DNA from 3 places in the Humidesulfovibrio idahonensis genome. Region 1 is predicted to be linked to each of the others. Evidence: predicted binding sites of a transcription regulator. Region 1 holds the regulator's gene; each other region holds the start of a gene.

Region 1 (2,264 bases):
AAAGCACATTGACGCGTGAGGTGTCCGCATTGCGGAACACGAGAAACTCGAACTTCCTGCTCTCAAGCTGCATGGCCGCTTCATCGACGCTCATGGGCTTGGGCTCGAAGTTGTCCGTCTCCTTGATGGTCGGAGTGCGGCCGCCGGGCTCTTCGCTAAAGCTGATGACATCCATGCGGGCTGCCCGGGGAGTGCCGCCGCGGCGGCGCTCCTTGTGGCGCTCGCGCATGCGCTTCAGCTGCGCCTCCAGCTTGTCCAGCACCTGGTCGATGGTGGAGTACATGTCCTCGGATTCTTCGTAGGCGGAGATGTGCAGGTTGTCCGAGAGCAGGACAACATCGGCCTTGTGGCGGAACTTCTCCACGGAAAGGCTGATCTGCAGCTCCGTCTCAACGGTATCGCCAATGAACTTGCCCATCTTCTCAAAGCGGGAAGAGGCATATTCCTTCAAGTGGTCAGAGGGCTCGAAATTCTTGAAGGCGAAAGAAATGTTCATGCAATACCTCCGTGATGCTTGATGGCGGGCGACGCCTGTTTAGAAGACCTGCTTGCGCTTGGAGGAGGATTCGATGTTCATCGCGGTGCGGTATTTGGCTACCGTGCGCCGCGCGATGTTCACCTCCAATTTCTGCTTGAGGATCTCGCCTATCTGTTCATCGCTGAGTGGTCTTTTGGGGTTCTCCTCGTTTATCAGTTGTTTAATGAGCGCCTTGACGGATTCGGAACCGACCTGGGTGCCGTCGTCAAGGTCTAGGGCGCTGTTGAAAAAGAACTTCAGCTCATAAATGCCGTGCGGCGTTGCGACATACTTGCTCGTGGTGATGCGGCTCACCGTGGACTCGTGCATGCCGATGTCCTCCGCAACCTCTTTCAGGATCAGCGGTTTGAGCTTGGTGACGCCAAACTCGAAAAAGTCGCGCTGAAACCGAACGATGCTCTCCATCACCTTGTACAAGGTCCGCTGCCGCTGGTAAAGGCTCTTCATCAGCCACTCCGCGCTGCGCACCTTGTCTTGAAAATAATCCTTTTCCGTCGAGGTCTTGGCCTTCAAATTATCCACATAAAAACTGTTGAGCTGCAGCCTGGGGAAGCCGTCTTCGTTGAGCACGATGACAAAGTCCTGGCCGTGCTTGTAGACGAAGACGTCCGGGCTCACGAACTGTGGGTCGTTGGAGGAGAAATGCGCGCCGGGCATGGGCTCAAGGGTCTGGATGACGTCCAGATACTCCTTCAGGTCCTCCATGCTGATGCGGAACTTCTTGGTGAGGGGCTTGTAGCGATGCTTCTCCAGGTCCTCCAGGTGGTCGCGCACCAGGGAAACCAGGATGGGGTCGCGGTCGTACTTCAGGACTTCGATCTGCACCAGCAGGCATTCCTGCACGCTGCGCGCGGCCACGCCAACAGGATCGAGCCGCTGGATGCGCCGGATGACCGTTTCGACATCGGCGGGCTGCACACCGGGCAGCTGCTCGCAGATCTCCTCGGCCGTGGCCTGAAGATACCCGCGCGAATCGAGGTTGCCGATGATGATTTCGCCGATGGAGAGGTCACGGTCGGAGAAGTTCGACAAGCGCATCTGCCACGAGAGGTGGCCGTCCAGATTGGGCTTTGAGGTCAGGCGGGCTTCGAAGGAGAGGCCCTCCTCCGGCACTTCGAGGTCGCGGCCCATGGCCTGCTTGGTGACGCTCGAAAATTCGCCCAGGTAGTTTTCCCAGTCCGCCGTGCGCATGAGGTCTTCCTCGGCGCGGCTTTCAGAGTCGGTGTGGGCATGCTCGTAATCGTCTAGAGTATCTGTGGAGGGCGCGGTATCAACCACATCCGGATCAAGCTCCTCCAAAAACGGATTTTCCATCAGCTCTTGCTGAATGGTCTCCACAAGCTCCAGCCGAGAGAGCTGCAAAAGCTTGATGGCCTGCTGCAGCTGTGGCGTCATGACCAGCTGCTGCGTCAGCTTGAGTTGTTGGCGAAGCTCAAGACCCATAGTCGATAACTGCTGCCTCCATCGGAACAGGCGTACAGGACGCCGAAATTTTACTTACCCCATGCGGGCTTTTGCGTGTTCAGGGTGCCACAGGCAGAAGGCCTGTGCAAGATTTTTCTGATAACCCTGCAAATATACGCACAATTCCAGAGCGGGGGAAAGACATGAAAAAAGTGTACCAACCTTCTGCTCTTGTGTAAATCCACAAAACTGAAGTTCGGCACGGCAGGATGGGGCAAGGCCCTTATAACCGGCGTGATTCAAACAGGATTTCCAAGGATCA
Region 2 (2,264 bases), on a different contig from region 1:
AAAACGTCGAGCATGGCCGGGGAGGCGTCGGCGAAAATGAGCCGCGCCGCATGGTCCTGGGCCAGACGCAGGCCGAGGGTGCCTGTGCCGCAGCCGAAGTCCAGCACGGTCTTGCCCGCCAGGGGGCCTGTCTCGTAGGTGGAGAGGGCCTCCTGCACCTGGCCGTAGAATGCTTTGCCCAGGGCGGCGCGCACGGGGTTGGCGTCCCACTCTGCCGCCCTGGCGGAAAATGCGTCGGTCATGGCTTGCCTCCGGCGGCAGTGCGGGCGGTGATGATGCCGTGGGCCAGCAGCAGCTGTGCGCATTGCGTCACCGGCAGGCCGACGACGTTGGTGTACGAGCCGTCCACCCGCTCCACAAGAAACGCGCCCAGACTCTGTATGGCGTAGGCTCCGGCCTTGTCCGCGCATTCGCCCGTGGCGGCGTAGGCGGCCAGCTCCTGCGGCGTGCTTTTGCGCATGGTCACGTCCGTGGTCACGGCGAAGCAGTCGGGCTCGGCATGCCCCGGCACGGCCAGGCAGCACCCGGTGATGACCTGGTGCGCGCGGCCGGAGAGCAGGGTCAGCATGCGCACGGCGTCGGCCTCGTTTTCCGGCTTGCCCAGCACCAGCGCGTCCGCGCCGTTTTCGCCGGGCAGCACCACGATGGTGTCCGCGCCGAGCACGGCGCAGGTGGGGTAGAGGGCCACGACATCCAGGGTCTTTTGCCGCGCCATGCGCCGGGCGTAGGCGTCCGGGGCCTCGCCGGGCAGCGGCGGCGGCTCCGCGGCGTTGCTGGGGCACACTTCGAAATCAAGGCCCAGGGAGCCCAAAAGCTCCCGGCGGCGCGGGGAGCTGGAGCCCAGCACCAGGGCGGACAAGGTCTGGTAGGCGCCAGGGCCTGCGGGGGGGGTGAAGGCGTTGGTCATGGGCGGTTTGTGCCGTCATTTCGCGGCGGAGTCAATGCACCTGCGCCCCATGCCTGCGTTCCTGCTGTACTTTTTATCGCTACGGGGTTTGCCGCACGGGGCTGCGTAGCGGCAGATTCTTCCGCGCCGGGGAGGTGTCGGGCTTTTGTCGCCACGAATTTTGGGCCGTAACTTGCCGCCGTCATATCAAGCTCTTGCGCGGTTGGCAGGGTAATTGCTTAAGCCAGGGCGGAAGGCCCCGGATGGTCCGGCGGGCGAACGAGCCAAGGGAAACGGAGAACGGCATGGGCAATCGAGACAGATACGGGCTCCTGCGGGAAGACAACTCGCGGGTGCTGGCCGGCGGCGGCAACTTCGCCGAATGGTCCGTGCCCTGGTCGGACCTGATGATGATCATGTTCATCGTGTTCGCTGTGCTGTTCATCTACACCGGCGGCAAGGACAAGCCCGTGCCGGTGCCGCCTGCCTCGCCGCCGACGCAGGAGACCAAGGCCCCCACCGACCCCATGCAGGCCTTTTTGGGGCAGCTGAACGATCCCGTGGTGCAGGGCGGCCAGAAATTCAAGAACGTCAACGGCACCCCGGTCAATCAGACCTACTATCAGTCCGACAACCTCGGCATTTCCGTGGTGCGCGAGACCGACCGCCAGGTGCGCGTGTTTCTGCGCGGCGATCTGTTCTTCACCCCCGGCGGCGACCATCTGGTCAACACCGGCGACAAGTACCTGGACCGCATCGCCGAGATTCTGCGCGTGAGCACCGGCGCCGTGCTGGTGGTGGGCCACTGCGCGGAGGACGAAACCAAAACGCCGGAGGAAGGGCTCTCCCTCTCGGCCAAGCGCGCGGCCAGCGTGGCCGAATACTTCATCCATACCGCGCACCTGGACGCCAGGCGCTTTCTCGTCACCGGGCGCGGCAGCTTCCAGCCGGAGGCCCCGGCCACGGCGGAAGATGCGGACAAGCGTAACCGGCGGGTCGAAGTGCTCGTCTTGACAGATATTTAGGGAGGCTGAAATGAGCAAGAAGAACATGCTGGGCGTGCTGTTGTGCACCGCCATCTTCGTGGGCGGGTTCTGGATCAGCGGCGGGCTCGCGGTGTATTGGAACCTCGCGGCCTTCCTCATCGTGGCAGCCGGGCTGTTCACCGCGCTGTTCATGAGCTATCCCTTCGAGCGCATCCGCACGGCCTTTCTCGTGGCCAGAAGCGTGTACGCCGAGCGCCAGCCCACCCCGGACGACATCGTGCGCATTCTGCTGGAGCTCTCGGTGAAGTCGCGGGTGGAGGGCGTGCTGTCCCTTGAGGCCGTGCGTCAGAAAATTGCCGATCCCTTCCTGCGCAACGCCGTCACTTTTTTGG
Region 3 (2,264 bases), on a different contig from region 1:
CTCGCGGGCGATCTGCTCTTCCTTCGGCAACAGCGCCTCGGTGCGGCCCAGGTTGATGATCCAACCGGTGCGGTCGCGGCGCTGCACGATGCCGGAGACGATCTCGCCCTTGCGGTCGCGGTATTCCTCGAAGATGATCTCCTGCTCGGCGTCGCGCATGCGCTGGATGATGACCTGCTTGGCGCTCTGCGCGGCGATGCGGCCCAGGTCCTCGATGTTGACCTTGAAGCCCATTTCGTCGTCGAGGGAGATGTTCGGGTCGTGCTCGCGAGCTTCATCCAGCAGAATCTCGCTCACGGGGTCGTTGATCTCGCTGACCACGACCTTGAACTGGTAGACCTGAATCTCGCCCAGTTCCTCGTTGAAATTCACCTCGATGTCCATCTGCTCGCCGTACTTGCGGGCCACGGAGGACCGCACGGCCTCTTCCAGGGTGTCGATAAGCAGGTCGCGGTCGATGCCGCGATCCTTGCTGATCTGGTCGATTGCTTTCTTCAGCTCTGAACTCATGGCGCTCCCTCCGGTGCCGCCGGTGCCGCGTGGGCGTTGTCCGGCGCGAGATTCTGCGTCCTAATTACCAATTGGGGCCGTTTTGTGCGGCCTGCCTTACGGGGCCGTCTGCGGCCCGTCCAAAAAACGTGTGTCTCCGGCGGCTGGTGCGCGGCTATTTGGCCGCCAGTCCAACCTCGGGAAATTCATGCACTAGGTGCGCGCCCTTCAAACGTTCAAAGGCCACGCGTGTCACCACGCCGGCCTCGTCCACGCTGATGTCGCCGCCCTCGACGGCCTTGAGCTCTCCGCGCAGGTGTCTGCGTCCGTCCTGGGGCTCGTACAGCCGCAAATCCACCACGCGGCCCACAAAAGCGGCCATTTGCGCGGCGGAGAAGAAGCGGCGTTCCAACCCCGGGGAGGAGACCTCAAGCACGTAAGCGCCGGGCAGGGCGTCCTCGGCTTCAAACACAGCGCCAAGGGCCCGGCTCACTCTCGTGCAGGAGTCGATGCTGACGCCGTTTTCGGCGTCGATATACACGCGCACAACCATGCGGCTGCCAGCCGAGGCGAATTCAACGCCCCAGAGCGTGACGCCCAAAGGTTCCAGTGCCGGGGTGATGATCCCGGTAAGCCGTTCTAACAGGGGTGAGCGCGTCATTTACAAACCGTCTTTAGCTAGCGGTTCCAATACAAACAAAAAAGTGGACCAAAAGGCCCACCATATCTCGGGAACCGGCGAGGTACAGGCGGTCGAATCCTTGAGGCCTTGGAGCGGGTGACGGGGATCGAACCCGCAACACCGAGCTTGGGAAGCTCGTACTCTACCATTGAGCTACACCCGCCCGCACGGCCTATCTAGTCGGGCCTTAGTACCTTGTCAACGAAAAACCAATCTTTGGCTAGCAGAATATTTACAAGCCTTCGCGGGCATGCCGCGCCATCCTGCACCAGGTGCGGCCCGCTTGGATCGGATGGACGAAAAATCCTGGCGCGCTCTTTGCATCAGTGGCCGCAGACCAGGAGGATTCCATGCGCGAAAGTATGTACAGCGCGCTCTTCGGAGCCATGTCCAATGAGGTTCGCCTCAACACAATCACCAACAATTTGGCGAATGTGAACACTACGGGCTTCAAAAAGGACGCGTACGCCTTCCAAGACACCTTCCAGCGCCTGGCGACGGATTATTTGACGGACGACCGTCAGAACCTGCGTGCCGATGAAATTTGGCCCCGAGCTTACGTACAGGCCCGCCCGCGTTTGAGCGGCCAGTACTCCGACCAGAGCCAGGGCTCCATGCAGGCCACGGGCAACCCCCTGGATGTCGCCCTTGTGGGCGACGGCTATCTCAAGGTCCGCACGCCCGAGGGCGACATGCTCACGCGCAGCGGCAGCTTTCAGCTCGCCAGCGACGGCAGGCTGATAACCGAGCAGGGCTACGAGGTGCTGGGAGGCGGCAGCGCCCTGACGCTGCCCCGCGACAACAAGATCAGCATCGACTCCAACGGGCGCATCACCGCCGACGGCGACGACATCGGCACCCTCGACATCGTCAATGTGTCCGACCCGAAGTCGCTGGAAAAGCAGGGCAAGAACCTGTTCAAACTGAGAAAGGGCAGCCGCGCCACCGAGATCCCCGCCGAGGGGGTCAGCGTGCAGCAGGGCTATTTGGAAAAGTCCAACGTGGAGATCGTCTCCGAAATGGTGAACATGATGGAAGCCCAGCGTGCCTTCGAGATCAATCAAAAGATCATGACCACCACGGACGGCATGGA

What was found. Region 1 encodes sigma-54, which starts transcription at its own class of promoters, with help from an activator protein. Its sites were predicted from a motif close to CTGGCACGGNNNNTGCTT; they were not measured.
Region 2: ACYQ4W_RS10395 (OmpA/MotB family protein) is a predicted target of sigma-54. The motif match lies at 1,110-1,127, and genes of this name have one in related genera.
Region 3: flgF (flagellar basal-body rod protein FlgF) is a predicted target of sigma-54. The motif match lies at 1,478-1,495, and genes of this name have one in related genera.

The regions. Positions count from the first base shown of each region.
Region 1 covers NZ_BAAHYE010000002.1:1,185,295-1,187,558, forward strand. The annotation lists gene hpf (ribosome hibernation-promoting factor, HPF/YfiA family) at 1-496, opposite strand, end outside; gene rpoN (RNA polymerase factor sigma-54) at 536-1,981, opposite strand; gene lptB (LPS export ABC transporter ATP-binding protein) at 2,262-2,264, opposite strand, start outside.
Region 2 covers NZ_BAAHYE010000003.1:895,073-897,336, reverse strand. The annotation lists gene ACYQ4W_RS10405 (class I SAM-dependent methyltransferase) at 1-242, opposite strand, end outside; gene ACYQ4W_RS10400 (Maf family protein) at 239-907, opposite strand; gene ACYQ4W_RS10395 (OmpA/MotB family protein) at 1,192-1,911, shown strand; gene ACYQ4W_RS10390 (motility protein A) at 1,922-2,264, shown strand, end outside.
Region 3 covers NZ_BAAHYE010000003.1:44,475-46,738, reverse strand. The annotation lists gene nusA (transcription termination factor NusA) at 1-510, opposite strand, end outside; gene ACYQ4W_RS07015 (ribosome maturation factor RimP) at 665-1,150, opposite strand; tRNA gene ACYQ4W_RS07010 (tRNA-Gly) at 1,260-1,334, opposite strand; gene flgF (flagellar basal-body rod protein FlgF) at 1,522-2,264, shown strand, end outside.